4 regions of the Kocuria oceani genome follow, and region 1 is predicted to be linked to each of the others. Evidence: riboswitches for the same ligand, from Rfam matches in the RefSeq annotation. Region 1 holds a riboswitch; each other region holds the start of a gene.
What was found. A riboswitch is a leader RNA that binds a small molecule or an ion and turns the genes downstream of it on or off. The one in region 1 is predicted to bind cyclic di-AMP.
Positions count from the first base shown of each region.

Region 2: linked by a shared signal. The riboswitch ahead of PU704_RS18270 (C40 family peptidase) and the one ahead of PU704_RS14845 (NlpC/P60 family protein) in region 1 are both predicted to bind cyclic di-AMP.
Region 3: linked by a shared signal. The riboswitch ahead of PU704_RS11395 (C40 family peptidase) and the one ahead of PU704_RS14845 (NlpC/P60 family protein) in region 1 are both predicted to bind cyclic di-AMP.
Region 4: linked by a shared signal. The riboswitch ahead of PU704_RS15060 (C40 family peptidase) and the one ahead of PU704_RS14845 (NlpC/P60 family protein) in region 1 are both predicted to bind cyclic di-AMP.

Region 1 covers NZ_JARAMH010000014.1:89,657-93,639, reverse strand. Annotated here, with positions in the region: gene PU704_RS14855 (TIGR03084 family metal-binding protein) at 1-188, shown strand, start outside; gene PU704_RS14850 (alpha/beta fold hydrolase) at 438-1,373, shown strand; cyclic di-AMP (ydaO/yuaA leader) riboswitch at 1,850-2,035, shown strand; gene PU704_RS14845 (NlpC/P60 family protein) at 2,041-2,541, shown strand; gene PU704_RS14840 (pyridoxal phosphate-dependent aminotransferase) at 2,748-3,947, shown strand; gene PU704_RS14835 (2-hydroxyacid dehydrogenase) at 3,944-3,983, shown strand, end outside.
Region 2 covers NZ_JARAMH010000027.1:10,547-14,529, reverse strand. Annotated here, with positions in the region: gene gnd (phosphogluconate dehydrogenase (NAD(+)-dependent, decarboxylating)) at 1-48, shown strand, start outside; partial or broken gene PU704_RS18275 (helix-turn-helix domain-containing protein) at 314-601, shown strand; gene PU704_RS18270 (C40 family peptidase) at 689-1,366, opposite strand; cyclic di-AMP (ydaO/yuaA leader) riboswitch at 1,372-1,552, opposite strand; gene PU704_RS18265 (MBL fold metallo-hydrolase) at 2,240-3,649, shown strand.
Region 3 covers NZ_JARAMH010000009.1:18,542-22,524, forward strand. Annotated here, with positions in the region: gene serC (phosphoserine transaminase) at 1-3, opposite strand, end outside; gene PU704_RS11390 (metal-dependent transcriptional regulator) at 211-900, shown strand; cyclic di-AMP (ydaO/yuaA leader) riboswitch at 1,251-1,440, shown strand; gene PU704_RS11395 (C40 family peptidase) at 1,446-2,135, shown strand; gene PU704_RS11400 (C40 family peptidase) at 2,437-3,369, shown strand; gene PU704_RS11405 (hypothetical protein) at 3,536-3,802, shown strand; gene PU704_RS11410 (NUDIX hydrolase) at 3,720-3,983, opposite strand, start outside.
Region 4 covers NZ_JARAMH010000015.1:32,825-36,807, forward strand. Annotated here, with positions in the region: gene PU704_RS15050 (IS256 family transposase) at 1-308, shown strand, start outside; gene PU704_RS15055 (C40 family peptidase) at 768-1,634, opposite strand; gene PU704_RS15060 (C40 family peptidase) at 1,910-2,581, opposite strand; cyclic di-AMP (ydaO/yuaA leader) riboswitch at 2,587-2,778, opposite strand; gene PU704_RS15065 (four-helix bundle copper-binding protein) at 3,375-3,785, shown strand; one part of gene PU704_RS15070 (IS5 family transposase) at 3,880-3,983, opposite strand, start outside.

The DNA of each region.
Region 1 (3,983 bases):
CCTGGGGACCGGCCGAGGCAGCTCAACGCGTCCACGGCCCCGCCCTGGACTTCGCCCTGCTCGCCACCCGGCGGCGGCACCGCCAGGACGGGAGCCTCGTCGCGGAAGGACCCGACGCCGACGCCTGGCTCGACATCGTCCAGGCCTTCGCCGGCCGACCGGGCCCGGGGCGAGCCCCGCTGTCGTAGGCCGCATGCGGAGGAAGCACCGGGGCGGGTAGCGGCGACGTTGCTGGTGGCACAGCCGGTTGGGGTGACGAGCTCGGCCGAGCGCTGGAGCAGGCAACTCACGCTGAGTGGGCCGCGCTGTCGGCGCTCCCGGCGCCAATCCGTCACATGCCGCCAGGACCCTTAGTCCCGGGCGCTGCCGAGTCCTAGCGTGAAGGCAACCAGGCGCCACAGGAGCACAACAGCGACCATCGGAGACCGGGAGAACGCATGAGCGCGCGCACGGAGGACCAGGGCAACCGCAGCGTCACCGCGCCGGACGGACGCCGCCTGGAGTTCCGGCTCATCGGCCCGCCCGGCGGCCTGCCGGTGGTCTTCCACCACGGCGCGCCTGGCGCCGCGGTCCCGTTCGGGCCGCTCGAGCGCGCGGCTACGGAGCGCGGGCTGCAAGTGCTCACCGTCTCGCGCCCCGGCTACGGCACCTCGGACCCGCTCCCAGAAGAGACGGCCCCCGGCACGGTGGCCGGCGCCGTGGCCGACACTCTATGCGTGCTGGACAACGTGGGTGCGGAGCAGTTCCTCGCCCTGGGCTGGTCCAGTGGCGGCCCGCGCGCCCTGGCGTGCGGCGCGCTGCTGCCCGGCCGCTGCCGCGCGGTCGCCTCGCTGGCCGGCTACGCCCCGCCGCGCGCCGAGGGACTGGACCCGGTCGCCGGGATGGACGAGGACAGCGCGGCCGAGTTCACCGCCGCCCGGCAGGGTCGCCGGGCACTCGAGGCCTACCTCGAGGAGCAGGTGCAGGCCATGACCGCGGCCGCCTCGGCGCCGGACGGCGACGTCGTCGAGCTGCTGCGCGCCATGCTCCCGCCGGTGGACCGGGCGGTGATGACCGGGGACTTCGCCGACTACGTCATGGGCGCGGCCGAGCACTCCCGGCGCCAGGGCATCGTGGGCTGGCGCGACGACGACCTGGCGGTAAACCGCCCCTGGGGCTTCGCCGTGGAGGAGATCGCCGTGCCCACCCGGATCTGGCACGGCCGGGAGGACCGCACCGTCCCCTTGGCCCACGGGGAGTGGCTCGCCGCGCGCATACCAGGCGCCTGGGCGCACCTGCTGGAGCACGAGGGGCACCTCTCCCTCGTGGCCCAACTCGACCGGGTCCTGGACAACCTGCTCGACGCCGCCGAGGTCGACGAGGGCGGGATGTAGGGCAGGCACGCCGGAAGGGTCCGCGAAGAGAACCGACCCACACCGGCGGTCATGACAAGCGCCATAATTTCTTTTAGCGAATTCTTGTTTGAACCTTGTGACCCACAAAGATGTCGCCCTTTCCGCCCCTGCCAAGGAGCCGCTCACGTCGGCCGCCTAATGCTCCGTGAAGCATTCCCCGCGGTTTCTCGCGCCATAACGCGCGTGTCACCCCCGGACGCCCCGCCCCAGGGCAGAGGCGGACTCGCCAGCGGACACGAGTGGAACAGAGCCCCAGGTCAAGCCCACTTTTGTCTTGAGATGCGCCTACCAGAGGATCCCCGTCGGCGCCCCTCCCCAAGCAGCTTCGCGCGAACGCGAAGGCTCACGGCCGGATTGCAGCAGATTCCGAGACACGCCCGTGATGAAAACGAGACTTTCTCGTTACTTTTCGATTAGTGTTCTCTCCGTGCCGATTCCCCCACTTATCGGCACCCCCGTGCACATCGCCGAATTCTGCCGGTGCCCGGGGCCCCCTGAACACATCGCTCGGCAGAAGCGGGGGAACCAGAAACGGTCCCTCCCCTGGGACCTAGGGGTTAAGTCGCCAGGGCCTCCACCCTGCGACCGGGTGTCTCCCACCCGCATCCGACAGCTCACCTCGCAGGCAAGAGGGAGGACATCACTCATGCCCATCTTCCACTCCCGCACGCCCCGCCACCGCGCCCAGCGCGCGTTCCCCCTGGGACGCACGGCGACCATGGCGGTCGCCGCCGGCGCCATGGCGCTCGGCAGCGTGGCTCCGGCCCAGGCCGCCCCGGCCGCAGCCCCCCAGCAGCTCCTCAGCATCCAGTCCCAGTCCGGCAAGGCCGCGACCATCGCCGCCGCGGCCAAGAGCCAGCTCGGTGTGGGTCAGGACTGCACCTCTCTGGTCACCAAGTCCCTGCGTGCGGCCGGGATCAACCACCACGGGTGGCCGGTCTCCTACCTGAATCTCGGCCACCGGGTCTCCGCCGCCCAGGCCCAGCCCGGTGACCTGGTCTACTACGCCAACGGCGGCATGGGCTTCGCCCACATCGCCGTGTACATCGGCGGCAGCAAGGCCGTCCACGGCGGCTGGAACGGCCACCAGACGGTCATCCAGACCGTCCACGTCGGCTCGGGACCCGTCTACATCCGCGTGCGCTGACCCCACGCATGTGAGCGGGAGCGCGGTTCCGACGGAACCGCGCTCCCGCTCACATCGGGACGACGTCTGGAACGGGGAAACCCCACGGCACTGCTCCCTGTCGGAATTGGTTACCGCACCACCCTTCACAGCCTGATATATGAGTCGTATGCTCAGGGTGGATCCGCCCACGGATCGACCGCCAACTCGACGAGGAGTGGAACAGCATGCGAGAACTCGCGCACCGGCTCGACCGGCTGGGCACCGAAACCGCCTTCAGCGTCGCCCAGGCCGCGGCCGCCTGGAAGGCGCAGGGGAACCGCGTGTACCCCTTCCACCTCGGCGACATCAACATCCCGACGGCCCCGCACATCATCGAGGCCATGAACCGGGCCATCGCCGACGGCTACACGGGCTACTGCCCCGGCCCCGGCATCCCCCAGCTGCGGGAGGCCCTCGCCGAGGACCTCGGCTCGCGCCGCGGCATCGACCTCACCCCCGAGAACATCGTCGTGATGACCGGCGGCAAGCCCGTCATCACGAAGTTCCTGCAGGCGGTCATGAACCCAAGCCAGGAGGTGCTCTACCCGAACCCCGGCTTCCCGATCTACGAGTCGCAGATCGAGTACCTCGGCGGCACGGCGGTGCCGTACCGCTACCTCCCCACGGAGAGCGGCTTCGCGATCGACCTCGACCAGGTGCGCGCCTCGATCACCTCGAACACGGTCGCCATCATCTACAACGACCTGCAGAACCCCATCTCGGCCGAGTCGACGGCGGCCGAGCGCGAGGCCATCGCTCAGCTGGCCCAGGAGCACAACCTCTGGGTGCTCTCCGACGAGGCCTACTTCGAGACGCGCTACGAGGGGGTCTCGAGCTCGATCGCGTCGCTCCCCGGCATGGCCGAGCGCACCGTCATCCTGTACACGTTCAGCAAGAAGTTCGCCATGACCGGCTCGCGCCTCGGCTGCGCCGTCGCGCCGCCCGAGATCGCCAAGGTGCTGAGCACCCTCAACACCAACGACGAGTCCTGCACCACGCACTACGTGCAGTGGGCCGGCGTCGAGGCGCTCCGCGGCCCCCAGGAGCCCGTGCAGCAGATGCTCGACGTCCTGCGTGAGCGCCGAGACGCCGCCTGCGAGCTCGTGAACGCGACTCCCGGCATGCACGTTGCCGTGCCGCAGTCGACCTTCTACCTGTTCCCGGACGTCACCGCCGCCATGGAGCGCATGGGGTACACGGCGGTCGGCGACTTCGCCACGGCGGCGCTGCACGAGACCGGCGTCTCCTTCTGCACGAGGGAGCACTTCGGCCGGCGCCTGCCGGGTGAGGAGCAGCAGTACATCCGGCTCGCCTACTCGGGCATCGACGTCGCCGACATCCGCGACGGCCTCGGCCGCCTGTGCCAGTGGATCGAGTCGGCATGAGCCGGGTCGTCGTCACGGGACAGGTGCCCGACGCCG
Region 2 (3,983 bases), on a different contig from region 1:
GTCGAGGCTGGCCCCGGTGAGGACCCGGCCCACCCCGCCGAGCAGTAGAGCCGCGCCATCCACCCCGGCGGAGACCGGGAACACAGTGCGCGGCCGGCACCAGGCTGCCAGCGGAATCGCTGTAGGGCCTCCAGAAGCTGACGGTTCCGTCCACCCGCCGGACCTCCCACTACTGCACCAACACCGACACGGCTCGGGACGGCCGCACCGGTCGGTGACGTGGACGAGGAAAGTTCCCTCGTCGCGAATCAGAAAGGTAGACCGGCCTTACATATGGCCGGATAGCGGTCATCAAGTCAGCTCAGTTGTCACCGATCGTGCGCCAGTCCCGGGCTCGATGGTCCTTACCGTCATGGCCGCATTGGCGCAGATGGAGCTGGAGATCAAGCGGGAGCGGATCACTGACTCGGTGGCCAAGCGGAGGGCTGCCGGCAAGGACCTCGGCGGGCGGCGCCAGACGTTTATGGATTCTCAGATTCGCAACGCGCTGCGACTCATCGAGGGTGGGGAGCCGGCCACTCAGGTTGCTCGGGACCTCGGGATGTCCAGGGCCACTCTCTATCGCCGGATCCGGGAGCTGCCGCAGGCGACGGCGATCTGAGTCCGTCACCTCGGGTGTTGCCGCAGTCCCACAGTCGCCCGTGACGGCTCACGCCGTCATGGGCGACTGTGGGACTGCATTCCAGATTCAGCGGAAGGTGACGTAGCCGTCCGTCGGCATGGCGTCCACGGAGTGGACGAAGGTCCCCTGGGTGGGGTTCAGCGCGGAGATCATCTTGCCGCCACCGAGGTAGATCCCGATGTGGGCGCCGCCGTTCTGGACGACGAGGTCTCCCGGCTGCGGGTTGGTGGTCGGGGTGCCGGCGGCCCACTGTTGCTGGCTGGTGCGCGGGAGGTCGATGCCGTTCTGGGCGTAGACCCATTGGGTGAACCCGGAGCAGTCCCAGGCGCCGAAGTCCGTGCCGCCCCAGACGTAGCCGGTGCCCACGCCCTGCATCGCGGTGCCGACGAGGCCGCCGGCAGCGGTGGAGTCCCCGGTGAGCTCGGAGACGTTTGAGGACTGGGTGGAGAGGCTCGAGGTCGAGGTGGTCTGCGGCGTCGGGGCGGCCTCCGTCTCAGAGACCGGTGCGGCCGGGGCCGCGGGAGTGGTGGGCGCTGGGGCGGTGGTCGTGGCGAGGGTCGCCACCGCAGAGACGGGAGCGGCGTAGGAGGTCCCCGAGGAGGCGGGGAGCTCGGCGTAGGCCTGGGCCGGGGTGATGGAGCCGAGCACTGCGGCGCCGGCGGCGACCGTCAACGTGGTGTTGCGTACCAGGCGCGAAGAGGTCTGGGCGCGGTGGCGAGCAGTGTGGCGCTGGAACATGGGCATGAGTGAGTTCCTCCCTTTGCCTGCGAGGTGAGCTGTCGGATGCGGGTGGGAGACACCCGGCCGCAGGGTGGGGGCCCTGGCGGCTTAACCCCTAGGTCCCGGGGGTGGGACCGTGTGTGGTTCCCCCGCTCCTGCCAAGTCGTCTCTGTGATGCGGACCCCGGGCACCGGCAGGATTCGGCGAAGTGCCCGGGGTGCCGATGAGATTGGCCATCGGCACGTAGAGGACCATAGCGTAAATATAACGGACTGATAACGATGCAGGCGGGGAGGGATCTGGCTCACTGTCATGGGTCGGCGCTGAAGAGCCTGCCCCTCAGCTAGAGCCGACGGCAAGGGTGGAGGGGCTCAGTCCTCCGACCAGCTCGCGGTCCGCAGTGGCAGCCCGAAGGACGTTTTGACCTGCTATTTCGCAAGCCACCCCTTGGTGGCGGCATGTGTCGATCGTTGCTGGGCGCCCCCCGGCCGCTCCAGGGAAGGCCCCGGCCCGCGGAGGCCGTAGCACGCGAAATCCCGCTCCTGTTGACGGATGAAGTGCCAGCTACCTCACATTCAAATGCCAGCGCACGGGGGCGGAAAGCGCGGATAGCTTCACGGAATCTTCACGCGTAGGGGCCGTCCGTGCCGCCTGGTGGGGGTCGCCTCACCCCAACGAATCTGGGCAGCGGCTCTCCCTGGTTGATGGTCTCGCTTCAGTTCACGTGCCGCCGTGCTCGCCGACGCCGACGGAACGCTGGAAAGGCCAAACATCACTTCTTCAAGGTACCCCGGGGGGTACTTGCAACATACCCCGGGGGGTATTACGCTGGTGGGCAGATGGCCGGAGGGACCTCCGCCGAACCCTTGTTCCACTGACTCCGTGAAGGAGAGTTTCATGCTGATCGAGCGCATCTACGACGAGGACCTCGCCCAGGCCAGCTACTTCATCGGGTGCCAGCGCACCGGCCAGGCGCTGGTGGTCGACGCCCGCCGCGACATCGACGTCTACCGGGACACAGCCGCGAAGAACGGCATGGAGATCACCGCGGTCACCGAGACCCACATCCACGCCGACTACCTCTCCGGCACCCGCGAGCTGGCCGCGGCCACCGGCGCGGACATCCACGTCTCCGGCGAGGGCGGGGAGGACTGGCAGTACGAGTTCGAGGCCGCGCGCCTGCACGACGGCGACGAGATCCGCATCGGCAACATCGTGGTGGCCGCGGTGCACACCCCGGGCCACACCCCCGAGCACCTGTCCTTCCTGGTCACCGACGGCGCCTTCGCCGACGCCCCCGGCTACCTGCTCACCGGCGACTTCGTGTTCTCCGGCGACCTGGGCCGCCCGGACCTGCTGGACGAGGCCGCCGGCGGCGTGGACACCCGCTTTCTCGGCGCACAGCAGATGTTCGCCAGCCTCAAGGAGAAGTTCCTGACCCTGCCCGACCACGTCCAGGTCTTCCCCGGCCACGGCGCGGGCTCGGCCTGCGGCAAGGCCCTGGGCGCGATCCCCTCCACCACGGTGGGCTACGAGCGGCTCTACGCCTGGTGGGGCCCCTACCTGGCCGCCGACGACGAGGCCGGCTTCGTCGCCGAGCTGCTCGACGGCCAGCCGGACGCCCCGTTCTACTTCGGCCGGATGAAGAACCAGAACCGCCGGGGGCCGGCCGTCATGGGCGATCGGGCGCCCCTGCCCGAGTTCGACCCGCAGCAGGTCGCCCAGCAGCTGGCGGCCGGCGAGGTGACCTTCGTGGACACCCGCTCCGCGGACGAGGTGCACACCGGGACCGTGGCCGGGGCGCTGAACATCCCGGCGGGGAAGTCGATCGCGACCTTCGGCGCCTGGGCCGTGAACCCCGAGGCCGACGACCGGCCGCTGGTGCTGCTGGCGCCCGACCAGGAGGCCGCCCAGGAGTTCTGGGACCACCTGGTGCGCGTGGGCATCGACGCCGTGGCCGGCTACGTCACCGGGATCGAGGGCCTGCCGCAGACCACCCCGCGGCTGGTCTCCCCCGAGGAGGTCGAGGCCTTCGACAAGGCGCTGCTGCTGGACGTGCGCGCCGTGAGCGAGCACGCCGCCGGCTCCGTCCCCGGCTCCACCCAGCTGCACGGCGGCCGGGTCCTGTGGAACCTGGACCGGCTCCCGCAGCAGGGCACGATCGTGACCTACTGCCAGAGCGGGCTGCGCAGCTCGGTCGTCGCCTCCACCCTGCGCCACGCCGGCTACGACGTGGTGGAGCTCGGGGGCTCCTACGCCGCCTGGTCCGCCCGGCAGGACGCCCTGGAGACCACCCCCGCCGGCTGACCGGGGACACCGAGCCTTGAGCGCCCGGAGGGGCCGCCCGCTGATTGCGGGCGGCCCCTCCTGCCGTGTCCGCCTCTTGGGAATTGCGGGTGCCCGGGTACTGGTTCCTGACCTGTGAGTGGCGGTTTTCGGAGCTTGGACCGCCGAGCTGATGCCCGACCGTGCAGGCGGGGCGTTCACGGTCTGTCTTCTCGTGAGGTCTTCATCTTGGTCGTCGCCCCGGCCATCGCCGGTGCGGTCATTCCGGACCTGGGGTTGGGGGCGCTGCTTGTTATCACCGCTGCGGTGTCTCTGCTCAGCGGGATGGCGTTGATGTTGCGCGGGTCCACGCCAG
Region 3 (3,983 bases), on a different contig from region 1:
CATGACGGACGTGCGGCGGGCGGCGGGCGCGGCGGTGGTGGTGCAGGGGCGTGCACGGCCGGGCCCCGGCCCATTCTGCCCCACCCGGACCCGGGCCCCGCCGCGGCCCGGTCCCCTCCGCGGCAGGGGACCGCGGACTAAGCTCGTGCGGGAAGACCGGACCGGGCGGGATCCCCGGGGACGGACGGCCGGACGAAGGATGACTGAGGCATGAGCGATCTGATCGACACCACGGAGATGTACCTGCGGACCGTGCTCGAGCTCGAGGAGGAGGGCATCACGCCCATGCGGGCGCGCATCGTCGAGCGCCTCGACCACTCCGGGCCCACCGTCTCGCAGACGGTGTCCCGGATGGAGCGCGACGGACTGCTGACGGTGGGGGCCGACCGCTCCCTGGTCCTCACCGAGCTGGGCCGCGAACGCGCGGTGCAGGTGATGCGCAAGCACCGTCTGGCGGAGCGGCTGCTGGCCGACGTCATCGGACTGGACCTGGCCCAGGTCCACGACGAGGCGTGCCGCTGGGAGCACGTGATGAGCGAGCAGGTCGAACGGCGGCTGGTGGACCTGCTGCACAGCCCCCGATACTCCCCGTACGGCACGCCGATCCCGGGCCTGGCCGCACTGGGCGTCGGGGACAGCCCCTCGGCGGCGGGGCACCCCTCCCTGCTGGAGGCCGCCCGCGCGGATCCGGAGGCGACGCACACCGTGGCGCTGCTGCCGGAGGTGGTGCAGGCCGACGCCGCGCTGCTGGGCGTGCTGAGCGACGTCGGCGTGCTCACCGGGGCCGTCGTTCGGGCCCGCGTGGAGGGCCAGCGGGTGCGGATCGAGGTCGCCGAGACCGGCCGGTCCGCGGAGATCGACCTGCGCACGGCCGGGGCCATCCGGGTCCTCGCCGTCTGAGCGCCCGTCGGGTCGTGCCCGGCCCGAGGGCAGGTCACGGGACAGGTCACGGGGCCCTGCGCGAGACCCGGCCACCCTTGTGGGGACGTTCACAAGGCACTTTCGGCCAGTTCGGCCGGACCGTGCCCCGCCGGCGGCGAATGCCCTGGTGAGCCGCGGGTTCAGGGGTGCCCGGACCCTCGCTCCACCGTGCGCCGCCGGATCGCACTGATAGTCCGGAGCGACATAATCCACAGGTTTTCGTCCGGCCCGAGATGCAATTCCGTGATCGGCCGTGATCAAAACGTGACACTTCCGTAACCGGTCATGTATTGTTCAACCCGTGCTGATCACTGGTCGGATCGGCATCCTCGTGCACATCGCCGAATTCTGCCGGTGCCCGGGGCCCATGCACAGAAACTGCTTGGCAGAAGCGGGGGAACCATTTCCGGTCCCGGTGATCCGGGGCCTTGGGGTTAAGTCGCCGGAGCGCATGCGCTCCGCGGCCGGGTGTCTCCCACCCGAATCCGACAGCTCACCTCGTAGGCAAAGGGAGGAACACACCCATGGCTATTTTCAAGCAGAGCACCGCCCGCCACCGCGCCGAGACCACCTCGAACGCCGTGCGCAACACCACGATCGCCGCCGCCGCCGGCGCCGCGATCGTCGGCTCCATCGCCCCGGCCCAGGCCTACGCCGAGATCCCCGCGGCCTCCGGTGCCGCCTACTCGGCCCCGGCTCCGGCCGCCGCCTCGCTGGCCTCCTACACCTACCAGGCCCCGGCCCCCGCCGCCTACCAGGCCCCCGTTGCCGCGCAGCCCGCCGCCCCGGCCTACCAGGCCCCGGCCCCCGCCGCGCAGCCGGCGGTCTCCACCGCGAGCGTGACCCCGCAGGCCAACGCCACGACCGAGATCACCGCGGCCGCCGGCGGCATCGTGGGCACCGCCCAGCAGGGCATCGGCTCCGGCTACGTCTACGGCGGCACCGCCTTCGGCGCCTGGGACTGCTCCGGCTTCACCCAGTGGGTCTTCGCCCAGAACGGCATCGACCTGCCCCGCACCACCTGGGCCCAGTTCGCCGCCGGCACCCCCGTGTCCAACCCGCAGCCCGGCGACCTCGTCTCCCAGAACGGTGGGGGCCACGTGGGCATCTACATCGGCGGCGGCAAGATGATCTCGGCGCTGAACCCCTCGCAGGGCACGCAGATCCACTCCGTCAACGCCATGCAGCTCGACGGCTACTACCGGATCGGCTGATCCGGCTCGTCTCCCGCGGAGACCCCAGGGTCCCCGCGGGAGGCACCCGGTCCCTCCCGGACCACCCGGACCCGCACTCCCGGGTCCCCCCCCCGCACATCCGTCCTCTCCGACGCCGTGCGCCCCGTCCGCCTTCGGACGCCCTCCTCCGTTCCCCCCGCCGTGCGCGGCCCTCCGCATCCGGACGGCCGCGCTGCCGGAGATCGATCACCCCGCGCGCCTGCGCGCGGGGTGATCCGTGCTGTCACCGCAGTCTCCCGGCAGGTTCGCCCGGCCCTCCAGAAAGCCTGCTGAAACCCCCATGACTCGTGACCTGAACTCCTCGACCGGCGTCACCTCCCTCCTGACCGGCCGGGCCCGCACCGTGGCCGCCGTCGCCGCCCTCTCCGGCCTGGCGCTGGCCACCACCGTCTCCGCGCACGAGGCCCCGGCCCAGGAGGCCGCCGCCGACGCCCCGCTGTCCGCCGTGGCCGCGGCGACCCCGTCCGCCGCCCCCACCGTCTCCCTCGCGCCGGTCGCCCACGTGACGAAGGCCCAGGACGAGTCCGAGAAGAAGCAGACCGAGAAGGCCGAAAAGAACGAGAAGAAGGCGGCCGAGAAGAAGGCGGAGCCCGAGGCCCGCGAGACCGTCCAGCGGCCGGCAGCGACGCCGGCGGCGCAGCCGGTCGTCGCCCCGGCCCCGCAGCCGGCCGCCCCCGCCGTGCAGGCCGCCCCTGTCGTGGCCCCCGTGGCGCAGCCGGCGCCGAAGGCCGTGGCCGCCCCGAAGCCCGCCCCGGCCCCGCAGCCGGCCGCCCCCGCCGTGCAGGCCGCCCCGCAGCCGGCCGTGAAGCAGGCCCCGGCGCCGAAGCCGGCCGTCCAGGCGGCCCCGGCGGCCGAGCGCACCGTCGCCCCGCAGAGCTCCGCCTCCGGCAAGGGCGCCACCATCTCCTCGGCCGCTCTGGGCCAGCTCGGCGTCGGCCAGGACTGCACGGCCCTGGTCACCAACGCCCTGCGCGCCGCCGGCATCAACCACCACGGCTGGCCGGCCTCCTATCTGAGCCTCGGCACGCAGGTCTCCGCCGGCCAGGCCAAGCCCGGCGACCTCGTCTACTACGCCGACGGCGGCATGGGCTCGGCCCACATCGGCGTCTACATCGGCGGCGGCAAGGCCGTGCACGGCGGCTGGAACGGCGGCACCACGGTCATCGACAGCGTCAACGTGGGCTCCGGCCCGATCTACGTCCGCGTGCGCTGACCGCACGCGAGGACATCGGTTCGGGTGCGCGGATCCTGGTCGGCCAGACAGGTTCCGCGCACCCGCTGCTCGTCCGGCGGCCGCCCGCCCACCGTGCCCGGTGCGCGCCGCCGACCGGTCCGGCCACTGCCCGGCCCGCGTCGCCCGGCGCCGATAGACTGGACCCATGGCCACCGACCTCAGCCGCAACGCCCGCACCAGCCTGGACCGTGAGTACGCCTACATGGCCTACGGCATGATCGGCGGCGCCGTGCCCGGGATCGTGGTCGGCCTCGTGGTGGCCGCGTTCGTCGGCCACGCCGCCATGTGGCTGTCCGTCTTCGGCGGTGTCGGCATCGTGCTGGGCCTGGTCACCGGGCTCCTGCTCCACCGGCGGCACCGCGCCGCGGGCGAGCTGGACGATCCGCAGGGGAGCCCAGCAGCGCGGGAATGACGTGCTCCCGGAGCAGCGGCGCCAGATCGGCCGGCAGCGCGGCGGGCGAGACGTCGTCCAGCGGCTGCCACCGTAGCTCCTCGATCTCCGCGCGGGCCTCCGGGCGCCCGGTGAGGGGCGCGGTGAAGACCGTGGAGCGCACCCACGTGGCGGTCTCGTTCGCGGCGGGGGCCTCGAACTC
Region 4 (3,983 bases), on a different contig from region 1:
GGCAGGCCCGTGAGGACATCCTCGCGTTCACGAGCTTCCCCAAGGACGTCTGGGCCCAGATCTGGTCCAACAACCCCGCCGAGCGGTTGAACCGGGAGATCCGGCGCCGCACGGATGCGGTCGGGATCTTCCCCAACCGGCAAGCCATCGTCCGCCTCGTGGGGGCCGTGCTGGCCGAGCAGACCGACGAGTGGGCCGAGGGCCGCCGCTACCTCGGCCTCGAGGTCCTCACCCGCTGCCGGCTCACCACCGTCGCCGACACCGGAAGCGAGGTGGCCACCGACCCCCTGACCGCACTCACCGCCTGACCCTTACACGAAGGATCGCTACACCACTCGCGGGGGCTTGACCACAAGGAGGGCGCGCCCCTCTGCGAGGAGGGTCGGCGCGCCCTCAGTCGAGGAGCACTCCACCGCGCAGTCTGCGGTGCGTGCAGGGTGGTTGTCCCCAACTCCTGACGTTGCCCTTGAGCGGGAGCAATTTCGCTCTGGATCCTTGCCCGATCCATCTTGGGAATACGCCAGGCTTGCCCCTCGATTTTACTTCTCGTTCCAGCCACCAAGCCAGGCATGTCCCCTCACCACTGGGCCAAGTGATGGTGCCCAGCACAGCCACCGCAGGGCCATCGCAAGGCCAGCATGCCGCGCTCCTGCAGTGAGTCACCGGGACAGGTGTCAGCCGCCCCACCAAGATAGTGAAAGACCGGGTGCGCGGAACCTGTCTGGCCGATCAGGAACCGCACACCCGGAGACTGTGTTCGTCCGGGTTCAGCGCACGCGGATGTAGGTGGGCCCGGAACCCACGTTGACGCTGTCGACGACGGTGCTGCCGCCGTTCCAGCCCCCGTGGACGGCCTTGCCGCCACCGATGTACACGCCGATGTGGGCCGTGCCCATGCCGCCGTCGGCGTAGTAGACGAGGTCGCCGGGCTGCGCCTGGCCGGCGGAGACCTGCGTGCCCAGCGTGAAGTAATCAGCCGGCCAGCCCCGGAAGGTGATGCCAGCGGCCCGCAGGGCATTGTTCACCGCTGCGGTGCAGTCCTGTCCTACCCCGAGCTGGCCCATGGCCGCAGAGGCAATGGTGGCCCCCTTGCCGGAGGCGGAGCTCTGCGGGGCGAGGGTGCGCTCGGCCGCCGGCGCCGGGGCGGGCTTGGGCGCCGGGGCGGTAACCGGGGTCGGGACCGGCTTCGGGGCCTCGACGACGGGTGCGGCCTGAACCACCGGGGCGGGTACCGGGGTGACGACGGGCTTCGGCGCAGGGGCGGCCTGGGCCGCGGGAGCCGCCTGGGCCACGGCGGGAGCTGCCTGCACCACAGAGGCCGCCTGCACGGCCGGCTGCGGGGCGACCACGGGCTTCGGGGCCTCGGCCTTGGGCTCTACCTTCGCGGTCTTCTGCTCGGTCTTGGTCACGTGGGCGACCGGTTCGAGGGACACGGTGGGGGCGGCCGACGGGGTGGCTGCGGCGACGGCCGACAGCGGGGCGTCGGTAGCGGCGCCCTCCTGGGCCGGGGCGGCCTGCACGGAGACGGTGGTGGCCAGGGCCAGGCCCGAGAAGGCCGCGACGGCGGCCACGGTGCGGGCCTTGCCGGTGAACAACGAGCCGATGCCGTTGGAGGAGTTCACGTCACGAGTCATGGGGATTCAGGAGGCTTTCTGGAGGGCCGGGCAGATCTACCGGAACGGTGCGGTGACAGCACGGATTACCCCGGGCAGGGGTGCGAGGTGTCACGGTGGCCGGCAGTGCGGCGATCCGGATCAGGAGTACCGTGCACGGCGGATGAGTGGAGGAGAGGTGCGGTGTCCGTAAAGGACGAGAAGCTCGTGCGGAGAGGCTGGGACTCTCATGCGCAGCAGACGGAGTGCCCAGGGCCCTCCGCGACGACCCCGGTCGTTGCGGAGGGCGAGCCGGGTCAGCGGTAGGTGTAGTAGCCGTCCACCGGCATGGCGTCCACGGAGTGGACGAAGGTGCCCTGGATGGGGTTGAGCGCCGAAATTATCTTGCCACCACCGATGTAGATCCCAATGTGCCCGCCGCCACGCATGGAGACCAGGTCCCCGGGCTGGGGGTTGGCGGTCGGGGTGGCTGCGGCGATCTGCTGGTAGCTGGTGCGGGGGATGTCAATGCCGTTCTGGGCGTAGACCCACTGGGTGAACCCGGAGCAGTCCCAGGCGCCGAAGGCAGTGCCACCCCAGACGTAGCCGGTGCCCTCGCCCTGCATGGCAGTGGCCACCAGGCCGGCGGAGGAGGAATCGGCCCCAAGGGGGGTGATGTCCGCGGACTGGGTCGACAGGCTCGCGGTGGTGGCGGTCTGCTCGGGCGCCGAGGCCTGGGACGCCGGGGTGGCCACGGGCTGGGCAGCGGCCGGAGCCTGGTAGGTATTGGTGGCGAAGTTGGCCGCCGAAGAAGCGACGGGCGCCCACGAGGTGGTGCTGGAGGCTACGGGGATCTCGGCGTAGGCCTGGGCCGGGGCGATGGAGCCGATGAGTGCCGCACCGGCGGCGGCGGCGATCGTGGTGTTGCGCACCGCACTCGAGGTGATTCCGGCGCGGTGGCGGGCAGTGTTCTGCTTGAAAAGCGACATGGGTGAGTTCCTCCCTTTGCCTACGAGGTGAGCTGTCGGATGCGGGTGGGAGACACCCGGCCACCCCGGACGCATGCGTCCTGGGCGACTTAACCCCAAGGCCCGGATCACCGGGACCGAAAATGGTTCCCCCGCTTCTGCCAAGCGATATCTCTTCAAGGACCCCGGGCACCGGCAGAATTCGGCGATGTGCACGAGGGCGCCGACCAGATCGATCATCGGCACGCAGTGGACAGTAGCCCATCCATAACGAAAGTGTCACGTTTAGGTCACGGCCTGGATTCTTCCCTCGGCCGGGGCTGAGAAGCCGGACTCCCGGCCCCGGGAAGGCTCGTTCCGGAAGAGATAGGTTCGTCGCCCAGTGGACCTCGTCACCCAGCTATTGGCCGACCCGGGACCGGATGACTAGGCAAAATGGCATCGTGGCGCGCATTTCGCTGGACACAGTCGACGACGACAAGGGGCCTAGGACTACGCGTAGTCTCCAGCGTTGCTTGGGCAAGTACCAAGGTTCCGTGAGGGAATCTTCGAGGTGGCTCACAGTTTGGGAAGGTCTCGGGGCGCCTTTTCGAGGTGCACGGCGGGATTTCTTCACGGAATCTCTATATTCGGCCCGCTGCACCGATGTGCAAGTCAGTCGATGGGATGCAGTTGCGCACCACTGAGGTGTTGATCTTCATCAAATCTTCAAACTTTCGGGGCGCGTCACACGGAAACGGCAGTCTACGGTCGATGACATGGCGGGCTGGCTCCGGCCGGTTCGTCTCCTGCTGAACCGATGAAGGAGCAAGTCATGACTCATCACGTGAGCGCGATGCTGGAGACCTACCCGAAGGACCTCGGTGGGGTGGACAAGGAGAAGCTGGCCGCCTGCATCGAGGCCTGTTTCGAGTGCGCCCAGACCTGCACCGCCTGCGCCGATGCGTGCCTGTCCGAGGACATGGTCGCGGAGCTGACCAAGTGCATCCGCACCAACCTGGACTGCGCGGATCTGTGCGAGGTCACCGGGCGGGTGCTCTCCCGGCACACCGGCTACGACGCCAACATCACCCTGGATACGATCCGGGCCTGCCAGATGGCCTGCAAGGCGTGCGCCGATGAGTGCGAGAAGCACGCGGACATGCACGAGCACTGCCGGATCTGTGCTGAGGCCTGCCGGCGCTGCGAGGCCGCCTGCGCCGAGCTGGTCGCCTCCCTGGGCTGAGCAGAACCTGCGCTGACCCATCACCCGGGCGGCGGAGGCGGTGAGAAGGCCCGTGGCCGGCTGGGATCGGCGCCACGGGTGGGATCCCAGACCTTTAGACCTGGTCTCGTAACTCTTCTACCTGACGCAGTCGGCGGAAGTTGATGAGCGTGACGGCGAGCAAGAGCAGCGGGAGCAGCGTGGCTGCAGTGCGGTCGT